Regions from separate parts of the Comamonas sp. Z3 genome, predicted to be linked through region 3. Evidence: predicted binding sites of a transcription regulator. Region 3 holds the regulator's gene; each other region holds the start of a gene.

Region 1 (4,174 bases), on a different contig from region 3:
CACCGCCGGGGATGCCCTGACGACACCGGTATCTTTTTTCACTTCAGCCCTTGAAATATCTGCGTTGCCAGCGGTCTTTTCTGCAGTTTCCAGCTGTGCATCGTTGGCGGCCAGAGCGGCCAGTTGGGGGTCATGCGGGGGATCGAGTTCCAGCGGCGAATGAAGTGCGGCACTGACCATGATGTCTCTCCGTTAGGTGGGGCGGCCTCAGGCCTTGATCTTGAAACCGTCAGCGTACTGGGCCGGGTTCTTGCCATCCCAGACCACGCCGTCCATGAGCTTGCTGCTGCGCAGCACATCCTTGGGCACACTGACCTTGAGCTGGCTGGCCGCCTGCTGGTAGAGGTCGATGCGGTTGATCTGCTTGGCCACGGACAGATAGTCGGGATGGGCCTTGAGCAGACCCCAGCGCTTGTGCTGGGTGAGGAACCACATGCCGTCCGACAGATAGGGGAAGTTCACGGCCCCGTCGTTGAAGAACTTCATGTGGTTGGGGTCGTCCCAGGTCTTGCCCAGGCCATTCTGGTAGCGCCCCAGAATGCGCTGGTTGATGGCGTCCACGCTGGTATTGATATAGGACTTCTGGGCCACCGTCTCGGCCATCTTCGTCTTGTTCTGCAGGCTGGCGTCGATCCAGCGGCCGGCTTCGAGAATCGCCATCATCACGGCGCGGCAGGTATTGGGATTCTTCTGCGCGAACTCGCCCGTGGTGCCCAGCACCTTCTCGGGATGGTCCTTCCAGATGTCCTGCGTGGTATTGGCCGTGATGCCTATGCCGTCCATGATGGCGCGATGGTTCCAGGGTTCGCCCACGCAGAAGCCATCCATATTGCCCACACGCATATTGGCCACCATCTGGGGCGGCGGCACGGTGATCAGCTTGGCCTCGGACAAAGGGTTGATGCCTGCTGCCGCCAGCCAGTAATGCATCCACATGGCGTGGGTGCCGGTGGGGAAAGTGCCGGCGAAGGTGTATTCGCGCTTTTCCTTGGCCATGACCTTGGCCAGGCTGGCTCCGTCGACCGCCCCCTTGTCGGCCAGGGCCTTGGACAGCGTGACCGCCTGGCCGTTGTTGTTCAGCCCCATGAGCACGGCCATGTCCTTCTTGGGGCCGCCCACGCCCAGGTGCAGGCCGTAGACCAGGCCGTAGAGCACATGGGCGAAGTCCAGCTCGCCGTTGACCAGCTTGTCGCGCACGCCGGCCCAGCTCGCCTCCTTGCTGAGAACGATCTTCACGCCGTATTTCTGGTCCAGGCCCAGCACCGAGGCCATGACCACGCTGGCGCAATCGGTCAGCGGGATGAAGCCGATCTTGACCTCTTTCTTCTCCGGCGCGTCGGAGCCTGCGGCCCAGGCGCCATGGTGGCCCAGCGTGCCATAGAGTGCCGCGGCACCGGCCACGCGCAGAAACTCACGCCGGCCACCGGCAGATACGGGCTCCGGCGCGGGAGCAGTAGTCGAAGAAAGGCGCTGGCTCATGAGAAAACTCCATCAAGAATCGTGGTGAAGGCGATCCGGAAAACAAAAAGGCGCCCTTCCCTCCTCGGGTGTGAGGAGAAAAGGACGCCGTTGTCCCAGGTCACTCGTAATAACGCTTTAAGCGCGACCGCCTTTGGTCTGCTTGACATCAACAGTCATGCACAAACCATGCCAGCCCCTGATCAGAGGTGGAGCAGGCTTTGCCCCCCGGTTTTTGGCCCATATTTGGTGCAGCGCAACAAACACAACGCTGTCAAAGCGATGAATTGGTGCTGCCAGGCAGCAGGTCCACTGTGGCCAGAATCGCCTCGGCCACATCCAGCATGCGCCGGTTCTGGTTCATGGCCGTCTGGCGGATCAGCTTGTAGGCCTCGCCCTCGCTGAGCTGGCGGTAGTTCATCAGCACGCCCTTGGCCCGCTCTATGGTCTTGCGCTCCTTGAGCGTGGCGCGCGCCTTGTCGATTTCGGTCTGCATGTCCTGCAGGCGCATGGACTGCTCCTGCACCAGCAAGACGATGCTCTTCTCGAGCTGCAGCCCGTATGCGCCCTCAGCAGGCAAGAAGGCGGCTGGCTGCGTGGCTCCCAGAAAGGCTGCAGCCGCTTCGGCGCGAGTCCCAGGCTGCGGCTGCATCTCCAGCAGCGCCTTTTGCTGACTCAGAGCGGCACCGGCCTGCTCCAGCTTGCGCAGACATTGGGCCTGCAGCTCCTCGGCCAGGAATGCCTCAATCTGGTGCATGGCATCGAGCCGGCTGGAACAGGCTTCGAACCATGGCGAGCTCAGGCTGCAGTCCAGCGCCATGCCGTCCCCGGCCGTGCAGCCCAGGCGCCGCAGCCGCTCGATCACCGTCATATCGGGACAGGCCCCGCATTGCTGCTGCCAGCGCTCCATCCCCGAGGGGCTGGCGAAGTCTGCAAACACCTGAAAGCAGCGCTCCTGCGACTCGATCAGATGCAGCCAATGGCGCTGACGCTCTGTCCTGCCGACCCCTGCGGTAAACGCCGCGACCCCTGTGGCGCGCTCCTGGCCCGCCAGCTCCTTGCCCTGCATGAAATGAAACACCGCCACCAGCAATTTCGCGATATCGGGATCGCAAGCGCTGTCCGCCGCCTCGAACACCACGGTCAGGCAGGCCGCAATCATGCGGATCAGCGCCTGCGTGCAGTCCTCGGCACTCAGCTGCAGCGCATTGCGCCGACGGCGCAGCAGCGGCAGGGCTTCAAAGCCTTGCAGCGCATTGGCGATCGCATTGAACAAGCGAGCGCCATGCGCACCCGGCGCCCGCGCGCCCAGCTCTTCAAGGGCGAGACAGACCCGCCCCATGACCTGGTCCACATGAAGGCCATGGTCGAGCAGGCTCTGCTGCGCCTGTGCGCCGCCGCTGACCAGAAAGATATTCGAGAGACCGCGCTCTTTTTGCAGCGCATGGACGAGCTCGGACATGCTCGCCACCAGGCTGCTGGCGCGGCTGATCTGCTCCAGCTCGGCAATCTCGCTTTGCCTTGCAGCCACCAGATAGTGCAGAGGCGTTTTCATGGGGTAGTGCTTGTCGTCATGTTGATGCCATCGACGATCAGCACGATTCATGCCATCTCAGGCGAGGCGACGCTGCCGCCTCTGCCAGAGCTGGTCCACCATGGCGCCCACACCGATTCCCACGACATAGGCCAGCAGATCCAGGGGATCGAAGCCATTGCCCAGCACCAGATAGGCCAGCTTGTTGGCGCGCAGGGCCTGCATCCAGGGGGCCTGATAGAGCTGCAGAAACTCGATGGCAAAGGCGATGACCAGGGTCCAGGCCATGAGCTTGCCGCACGTGATGGCCGGCCGCAGCCAGGCCACGCACAGCAGCACCACCCAGGCCCAGAGCGCATCGCCCGGATAGTTGCCCAGCACGGCGGGAAAGGGCACGTAGCCCCGGCGCGAGGCCAGCCCGATGGCGATGACCGCCACAATGAGCAGGGTCAACCCCGTCCGTGAGCGACGAAAGGATCCGCCAGCGGCCAGATGTATCAACAAGCTGTCGTCCCCTCAGTCGATATGCGCGCCGGAGTCCTTGACCACCTGCTTCCAGTACGCCAGCTCGGCCGGCAGCATGGCCTTGAAGCTTTGCGGCGTGGACTCCACGCGCTCGGCGCCCAGAGTCTTGAGGCGCTCTGCCATCTCGGGCCTGGCCAGCACGGTCTGCACTGCCTGATGGAGCTTGTCCACCACCGGCTGCGGCGTACCGGCCGGTGCAAACAAGCCGTACCAGCTGATCACGGCCAGGCCCTTGCCCAGCACGGGTATCTCGGGTGCCAGCGATGTCGGCCTGTCGGACGCCACGCCCAGCACGCGCAGCTTGCCACTGCTGACAAAAGGCATCACGCCGGGAAAGCTGCCAAAGGTCACCGGCAACTGGCCGGCCACCACATCGGTGGCGGCTGCCGACGCCCCCTTGTAAGGCACATGCAGCAGGCTCACGTTCTTCTGCTTTTTCAGCATCTCGCCCAACAGATGGTTGAGCGTGCCATTGCCGGCAGAAGCGTATTCCACCTTGCCTGGATGCGCCTTGGCATAGGCCACCAGTTCGTCCAGATTTTTGGCCGGAAAGTTCGGATTCACCACCAGCAGATAAGGCGCGACGGCCAGCTGCATCACGGGAGTGAAATCCTTGATGGGATCGAACGGCACCCTGGAATAAAGCGCCGGATTGAT
Region 2 (4,174 bases), on a different contig from region 3:
GAGCCACGGCCGGTTGCGCCTTCGTCACGGATTTCGCCGCCGTTGCCGGTCGATGCGCCGGGGAAGGGCGAAATCGCCGTGGGGTGGTTATGTGTTTCCACCTTCATCAGCACATGGTTGGTAGCCGCCTGCTTCTGATAGCTGGGCGCGCTGATTGCGTCTGCCTTGGCATCGAACTTGGCGACAAATCGCTCGACCTCATGGCCTTCCATGATGGAAGCGTTGTCGGCATAGGCCACCACGGTGTGCTGGGGCGAGCAGGCTTCGGTATTGCGGATCATGCCGAACAGCGACTTTTCCTGCTCCACGCCATCGATGGTGAACTTGGCGTTGAAGATCTTGTGGCGGCAGTGTTCGGAGTTGGCCTGCGCAAACATCATCAGCTCCACGTCCGTGGGATTGCGCTTGAGGTCGTTGAAAGCGTTGACCAGGTACTCGATCTCGTCTTCAGCCAGGGCCAGTCCCCATTGCTTGTTCGCGGTTTCCAGCGCTGCGCGGCCACCGCCCAGCACATCCACAAACTCCATGGGCTGTGCCGCCAGGGTAGTGAACAGTTGCTCGGCCTCTGCGCGTGTCGCAAACACGGACTCGGTCATGCGGTCGTGCAGCAAAGCGGCGATCTGAGCGGTCTGCTCTGTCGACAGCTCGGGCTTGCCGCCCAGCAGGCCGGACTTCATGTCCACGCGATACTCGGTCATGCGTTCCACACGGAACACATTCAGGCCGCAGTTGCGGGCGATATCGGTGGCCTTGGAAGCCCAGGGCGAGATGGTGCCCAGACGGGGGGTGACGATGAAGGCCAGGCCTTCAGTGCTGCCCTTGTAGGGATCTCCATAAGTCAAGAGCGCCGAAAGGCGCTCTTGCAATGCGGGCGCAACTGCGCCCTCGGTGGCAACCAGGTGCACAAAGCGTGCAGATACGCCGGTGATCTTGGGGTGGATGGCGACCAGATCGGTCAGAAGCTGTTGGGCGCGGAACGAGCTCAGGGCGTTTCCACCCTCAAACTGTGTCAGATGCAATGTCACGTGGCGGCCTGTTTATGTGAAGGCTGTTGAAAAGCGTCCTGGCCAATCCTCTGCCTGAGAGGACCGGGCCAAAGCGCTGAATTCGGTGAGCCTCGGATTTTACCGTGCCTCGGGGTTAGTCCGAATGCTCACACCCACAAGCCCTGCATGTTCAAGCGCGCAATGGGATAATTGCGGCCATGAGCATCACACTGAAGACTCCCGAAGACATCGAGCGCATGCGCGTTGCAGGCCGCTTTGCTTCGGATGTGCTGGACTACATCACCCCCCACATCAAGCCCGGCATCACCACCCAGCAGATCGACGATCTGTGTGCCAAGCGCATGGCCGAGCAAGGCACCAAGACGGCCTGCCTGGGCTATCAGCCCCCGGGCATGACGCCCTACCCGGCCTATGTCTGCACCTCTGTCAACCATGTGGTGTGCCACGGCATCCCCAACGACAAGCCTTTGAAGAAGGGCGACATCGTCAATGTCGACGTGACCATCATCACCGAAGACGGCTGGTTCGGCGACAACAGCCGCATGTTCATCATTGGCGAAGGCACGATTGCCGCCAAGCGCCTGTCCAGGCTCACGTTCGAAGCCATGTGGAAGGGCATCGCCCAGGTCAGGCCCGGTGCCACGTTGGGCGATATCGGCCACGCCATCCAGACCTACGCGGAGAGCAACAACCTGTCCGTGGTGCGTGAGTACTGCGGCCACGGCATCGGCAAGGTGTTCCACGACGAGCCCCAGGTGCTGCACTATGGCCGCCCCGGCGAAGGCGTGGTGCTGGAAGAAGGCATGGTCTTCACCATCGAGCCCATGCTGAATCTGGGCAAGCGCGACATCAAGGCCATGCCCGACGGCTGGACCGTCGTCACCAAGGACCGCAGCCTGACTGCCCAATGGGAGTTGATGCTGGCCGTCACCAAGACCGGCTATGACGTGCTGACCTGGTCCGATGGCTCGCCCACCCCGCCCGACTTCATCACGGCCATCCGCACCTGAGCGCGCTGCTGCCGCTGACCTGCATGCCGCATCCGGCCAATGCTGGATGCGGCATATTTTTTGCTTGTAGACCTTGTGCTGCAAGCGCCATGCGCTCATCTTTTTGCCATCACAGGCCTCAAGCCCAAGTCAGTTGGGTTAAGGTGACGCTCAAGCACTTGCCCTGTTGAAACGCTTTTTTCTACTGCGCATGACCTCCTCTGCCCACTCCTACGCCAACTCTGCCGACGTCTCCGACCTCTCCTCGCTACAGGGCCTACGCGAGCAATACCGCGAGGCCAAGGCCCGGCAGATGGACTTGCTGCGCAACCCTACGCTGGGCAGACGCAGCGTGCGCGGAGTGCTGCACCATTTCAGTGAACTCGCCGACGGTCTTCTGCGCACCCTCTGGCAGCGTGCGCAGATGCCGCAAGGCGCGGCGCTGCTGGCCGTGGGGGGGTATGGGCGAGCCCAGCTCTTTCCCTACTCGGACATCGATGTGCTGGTGCTGCTGCCCCAAAGCAGTGCACAGCCGGCTGCGGAACTGGCGGCCAGCATCGAGCAGTTCATCAGCAGTTGCTGGGATGTCGGCCTGGAAATCGGCTCCAGCGTGCGCAGCATTGCCGAATGCCTGCAGGAGGCCGCGCAGGACCTGACGGTACAGACCGCCATGCTGGAGTCACGCCGCATCACCGGCAGCAAGGCCTTGTTTGCCGACTTCGAGCAGGCGTTTCGCGCGCAACTTGATCCCAAGGCTTTTGTCGAAGGCAAGCTGCTGGAAATGCGCCAGCGCCACGCCAAATACGACTTCACGCCCTATTCGCTGGAGCCCAACTGCAAGGAATCGCCCGGCGGGCTGCGCGATCTGCACACCATGCTCTGGCTGGCCAAGGCCGCAGGCTTCGGCAACAGCTGGCATGAGCTGGCCGAGCAAGACCTGATCACCCATTTCGAGGTCCAGCAGCTCGAATCCAACGAATCCCTGCTCAGCCTGATCCGTGCCCGCCTGCACGCCACCGCCGGTCGCCATGAGGACCGGCTGGTCTTTGACCTGCAGACCGCCGTGGCCGAAGCCTTCGGCTATCGCTCCACCACGCCGGAGGGGCGCAAGCTGGCCATGCGCGCTGGCGAGACCCTGATGCGCCACTATTACTGGGCCGCCAAGGCGGTGACCCAGCTGTGCCAGATCGTGCGCATGAGCATCGAGGAGCGCCTGAACCCCGGCTCACACGAACTGATTCCGCTCAATGATCGGTTTTGCGAGAAGGCCGGCACCATCGAAGTGGTCAGCGACGATCTGTACGAGCGCGATCCGCATGCCATTCTCGAAACCTTTCTCATGTACGAGCAACATGAAGGATTGACGGGTCTGTCGACGCGCACCCTGAGAGCGCTGTATGCCAGCCGCGATGTGATGGACAGTGCTTTCCGTCGCGACCCGGTCAATCGCGCCACCTTCATGAAAATCCTGCAGCAGCCGCGCGGTATCACCCACGCCATCCGGTTGATGAATCAGACCTCGGTACTGGGCCGCTATCTCTGGCCCTTCCGACGCATCGTGGGACAGATGCAGCATGATCTGTTCCACGTCTACACCGTGGACCAGCATATCCTGATGGTGCTGCGCAATGTGCGACGCTTCTTCATGGCCGAGCATGCCCATGAGTATCCGTTCTGCTCCCAGCTTGCCGCAGGCTGGGACAAGCCCTGGATTCTGTATCTGGCCGCTATCTTCCACGACATCGGCAAAGGCCGTGGCGGCGATCACTCCGTGATCGGTGCCGTCGAAGTCAAGCGTTTTTGCCGTGCCCACCAGATCGACAAGGCCGATGCGGAGCTGGTCGAGTTTCTGGTGCGCGAGCACCTGACCATGAGCCAGGTGGCCCAGAAGCAGGATCTGTCCGACCCCGATGTGATTCGCGCCTTTGCCGAACGCGTCGGCAACGAGCGCAAGCTCACCGCCTTGTACCTGCTGACGGTGGCCGACATTCGCGGCACCAGCCCCAAGGTCTGGAGCGCCTGGAAAGGCAAGCTGCTGGAAGACACCTACCGCCTGACCCTGCGCGTGCTGGGTGGCCGCGCCCCGGATGCCGCCGCCGAGATCGAAGCCCGCAAGCGTGAGGCGCTGGTGCAGCTGGCCCTGTCCGCCCAACCCTTCGAGTCCCACAAGAAACTCTG
Region 3 (4,174 bases):
AACACCCCGGTGCCGCAATCGCGAGTGCTCACGCTAAACAGCGGTGCGCGTGCTGGCTACATCGTCTTCAATGACCATGTGCTGCCCGCCGAAGGTCAGCTGGTCACCGCCATTTCCAATCTGCGCAACCAGAACGTGAGCGATTTAGTGCTGGATCTGCGCTACAACGGCGGTGGTTTTCTGTTCATCGCTGCAGAGCTGGCAACCATGATTGCGGGCAGCACGCAAACGGCTGGCAAGACTTTCGAGACGCTGCAATACAACGCACGCCGCAGCGCAGAAACGCAGGTGACGCCGTTTTATGGCAGCTCCTGCTTTCCCATCAACAACGAATGCAGCAATATTCAGCCCTTGCCCACACTCAACCTGAAGCGGGTGTATGTCCTAGCGCAATCGGGCACGTGCTCGGCCAGTGAGGCACTGATCAATGGCCTGCGCGGTGTGGATGTGGAAGTCATCCTGATTGGAGGCACGACCTGCGGCAAGCCTTATGGTTTTACGGCCAAGGACAACTGCGGCATCAGTTACTTCCCTATCGAGTTTGCCGGTATCAACGCCAAAGGCTTTGGCGACTACGCCGACGGTTTTACACCGGGCAATGGTCCAACACAGCGCTATGTGCCCGGTTGCAGCGTGCCCGATGATTTAGACCATGCACTGGGTGACCCGCAGGAAGGCATGCTGGCTGCCGCCATGAACCATATCAGCACGGGCTTGTGCCCCGCTCAGCCTTTTGCTGCCACAGCCCGCAAGCGCAGTGTCAGCCCTGATCCGAATGCTGCGCCTCTTACGCTCCGGCGCAACCCGGCACGCAACAACCGCCTGCTGCTGCCGCACTAAGTCTTAGAGCGCCTTGCGCAGCGTGGTCGTCGGTATCTTGAGCTGCTCGCGGTATTTGGCGACAGTGCGGCGCGCACACTCAATGCCCTGCTCCCTGAGCATGTCGGCCAGCTTGGCGTCCGACAGCGGCTTTCTGGCATCTTCGGCATCGACAAACTGTTTGATCAGCGCACGTACGGCCGTGCTGGAGGCACTGCCGCCGGTTTCCGTGCCCAGGCCCGAACCGAAGAAATACTTGAGCTCGAAAGTACCTTGGGGCGTGGCCATGTACTTGGCCGTGGTCACGCGGCTGATGGTGGACTCGTGCAGGCCCAGCGTGTCGGCGATATCGCGCAGTACGAGCGGGCGCATGGCCAGCTCGCCATGCACAAAGAAGTTCTTCTGCCGCTCCACGATGGCTTCGGAAACACGCAAGATGGTGTCGAAGCGCTGCTGGATGTTCTTGATGAACCAGCGCGCCTCCTGCAGCTGCTGCTGCAGCGCCGCATGACCGTCGCTGTTCTTGTGGCGACGCAGCACTCCGGCATAGATGTCGTGCACGCGCAGACGCGGCATGACCTCGGGGTTGAGCTGCACGGAAAAGTCTGCCCTGCCCGAGCCGGCCCGCACCGGGCGCACGATGACATCGGGCACCACGATATGGCGCTCCACGTCGACAAAGCGGCGCCCCGGACGCGGCTCCAGCCTGGCGATCAGGGCCATGGCCTCGCGCAGCTGTTCCTCGCGCGCGCCGCACAGGCTGGTGAGCTTGCGCAGATCGCGCCGCGCCAGCAAGTCCATGGGCTGCGCGCAGATGGCCTGCGCCAGCAGCAGCCGGTTCATATGCGCCTCGGTCGTGCCCTCGTCCTCGGCCGTGCGGATCAGGTCGCGCAGCTGCAGCTGCAGGCACTCGGCCAGATCGCGCGCGCCCACGCCCACCGGCTCCAGGCTTTGCAGCAGCTTCAGCGCAATGGCAAAGTGCTGCTCCAGCTCCTCGCGCTCTTCCAGATCGTCGCCGGCCAGGCTCTGCGCCAGCTCCTGCAGGGAATCCTCGAGATAGCCGTCGTCGCTGAGCGACTCGATGAGAAAGCGCAGCGCCGCCGTGTCTGCCGCGCCCAGATGCAGGCTCAGCGCCTGACGATGGAGAAAGTCGGTCAGGCTCTGGTGCTCGCGCGCCAGATCGATGGCATCGGTTTCGTCATCGCCATCGCGGTTGCGCGTGGAGCTGCTGGCCGAGGGCGTATCCCACTCGCTGCTGGATTCGCCGCCCCATTCGCCGTCCTGGCCGTCCATGCCGTCGGCCTCCCAGTTCAGGGTTTCCGGGGTTTCGGGGCTCGGTGCTTCCGCTACTGTTTCAGTAGCTAATTGCGCTTGCGATGCTTCTTTTTCAGCATGAATACTATCTGAAGTACTGTATTCACTGGCGCTACTAGCTACATCTAAAGGAGCATCTCCCGCAGTTTCGGCCTCATCGCCCGCACGCTCCAGAAAAGGGTTGTCGACCAGCATCTGCTCGACTTCCTGCGCCAGCTCCAGAGTGGAGAGCTGCAGCAGCTGAATGGATTGCTGCAGCTGCGGCGTCAGTGATAAATGCTGCGAAACGCGTAGCGAGAGACCTGGCTTCATCGAGGCGCGGCTCCCAGACAATCATTGCAAACGCGCGCAGTGCTATGGGTTTGCCGCCGGGCTGCCCCAGGGCAAACCCCGGCGCAGACGGCCAGGGCCCCTTCTGGGGGCAGCGACCATACAAAGTGAGGGAGCGTGGGGGTCATCACATTCTGAAATGTTCGCCCAGATAGACGCGGCGCACATCGGCGTTCTCCACGATCTCCTCGGGCGTGCCTTCGGCCAGCACATGGCCGTCGCTGATGATGAAAGCGTGGTCGCAGATGCCCAGCGTCTCGCGCACATTGTGGTCGGTAATCAGCACGCCGATGCCGCGCTCCTTGAGGAAGCCGATGATGCGCTGGATCTCGATCACCGCAATCGGGTCGATACCGGCAAACGGCTCGTCAAGCAGGATGAAGCGCGGCTGCGTGGCCAGGGCACGTGCGATTTCCACGCGCCGGCGTTCACCGCCGGACAGCGCCAGCGCCGGCGACTGGCGCAGATGCTCGACGCGCAGCTCCTGCAGCAGGCCCGTGAGGCGCTTTTCGATCTCGCCCTGCGTCAGCGCCTTGCCCTGCTCGTCCTTTTGCAGCTCCAGCACGGCGCGCACATTGTCTTCCACGCTGAGCTTGCGAAAGATGGAGGCTTCCTGGGGCAGATAGGACAGGCCCAGGCGCGAGCGCTGGTGAATCGGCATGCCGCCCACCGGCTGGCCGTCGATGAAGATCTCGCCGCCATCGCTGCGTACCAAGCCCACGATCATGTAGAACGATGTGGTCTTGCCCGCACCGTTGGGGCCGAGCAGACCGACCACCTCGCCTTTTTGCACGGACAGCGATACATCCTTGACCACCTTGCGGCTGCCATAGGACTTGGCCAGATGCTTGGCCTCCAGGCGGCTGTCGGACTCGCCGCTGCGGCTGCTGGAGAAGGTCGGCTCGCTCATTTCTTCTCGTCGGCTTTCTCGCCGCCCAGCGTCATGCTCGGGCGCAGCTGGGTGGCAGGTGTGGCGAGCTTGGGCTGTGCGCCCGGCGTACCGTCCTTGGGCGCCATGATGGCGCGCACGCGACCGCCCTGGCCCACGGAGGAGCTAGGCAGGCCGCCGCTGGTCTTCTGACCATCGACGGTATAGACGTCGGTGATGTTGTTGTAGACGATGATGGAGCCCGTGACCTGGTCGCTGAGCTGGCCACCACGGTAGCGGCGCATCTCGCCACGGCGGATGAACTTGACGATATCGGCCTTGCCGTCGTATTCGATGACTTCGCCTTCGCCTTCGATGAACTCTTCGGGCTGGCCGGCCAGGGTGTCGCGCTTCTGACGGAAGAAGGCACGCTTGCCGGGTTCGGCCTTGATCACCCCGTACTGATAGCCCTCGGCATCCTGACGCACATCAAGCTGGGCGCCGCGCAGCACGATGGAGCCCTTGGTCATCACCACATTGCCGGTGAAGACGCTGGTCTGCTGCAGCTCGTCGTGACGAAGCGCATCCGCCTCGATATTCATGGGCTTGGCGCTGTCGGCCTTTTCGGCATGGACCATGCCGGTCGCTGCTGCCAGGGCGCAGGCCAGCGCAAGAGGTAGGAGTGTTTTTTTCATGGAAGGCACGTTTCTTGCATCCATTGTAGTCATTCCCTTTTTGCAACTTGCGTAAAAACCACCCACAAAAAAGCCCGCGCTACGGCGGGCTTGCGGGGCATCAAACGTCGTTGGCGCCTGAAATCAAGCGTCAGGCCTTGCGGCTGGA

What was found. The regulator sigma-54, encoded in region 3, starts transcription at its own class of promoters, with help from an activator protein. The targets are predictions, from matches to a motif close to TGGCANGNAANCTGCTTT.
Region 1: a site for sigma-54 is predicted at 1,636-1,653, ahead of FSY59_RS05345 (CmpA/NrtA family ABC transporter substrate-binding protein). Genes of this name have one in related genera too.
Region 2: a site for sigma-54 is predicted at 2,067-2,084, ahead of FSY59_RS03285 ([protein-PII] uridylyltransferase). Genes of this name have one in related genera too.

What each region holds. Positions count from the first base shown of each region.
Region 1 covers NZ_VOQU01000002.1:144,906-149,079, reverse strand. The annotation lists gene ntrB (nitrate ABC transporter permease) at 1-180, opposite strand, end outside; gene FSY59_RS05345 (CmpA/NrtA family ABC transporter substrate-binding protein) at 208-1,479, opposite strand; gene FSY59_RS05340 (nitrate regulatory protein) at 1,733-3,064, opposite strand; gene FSY59_RS05335 (DUF2809 domain-containing protein) at 3,071-3,445, opposite strand; gene FSY59_RS05330 (tripartite tricarboxylate transporter substrate binding protein) at 3,509-4,174, opposite strand, start outside.
Region 2 covers NZ_VOQU01000001.1:679,738-683,911, reverse strand. The annotation lists gene purL (phosphoribosylformylglycinamidine synthase) at 1-1,025, opposite strand, end outside; gene map (type I methionyl aminopeptidase) at 1,205-2,017, shown strand; gene FSY59_RS03285 ([protein-PII] uridylyltransferase) at 2,208-4,174, shown strand, end outside.
Region 3 covers NZ_VOQU01000004.1:680,760-684,933, forward strand. The annotation lists gene FSY59_RS15290 (S41 family peptidase) at 1-840, shown strand, start outside; gene FSY59_RS15295 (RNA polymerase factor sigma-54) at 844-2,445, opposite strand; gene lptB (LPS export ABC transporter ATP-binding protein) at 2,591-3,373, opposite strand; gene lptA (lipopolysaccharide transport periplasmic protein LptA) at 3,370-4,026, opposite strand; gene FSY59_RS15310 (thiol:disulfide interchange protein DsbA/DsbL) at 4,157-4,174, opposite strand, start outside.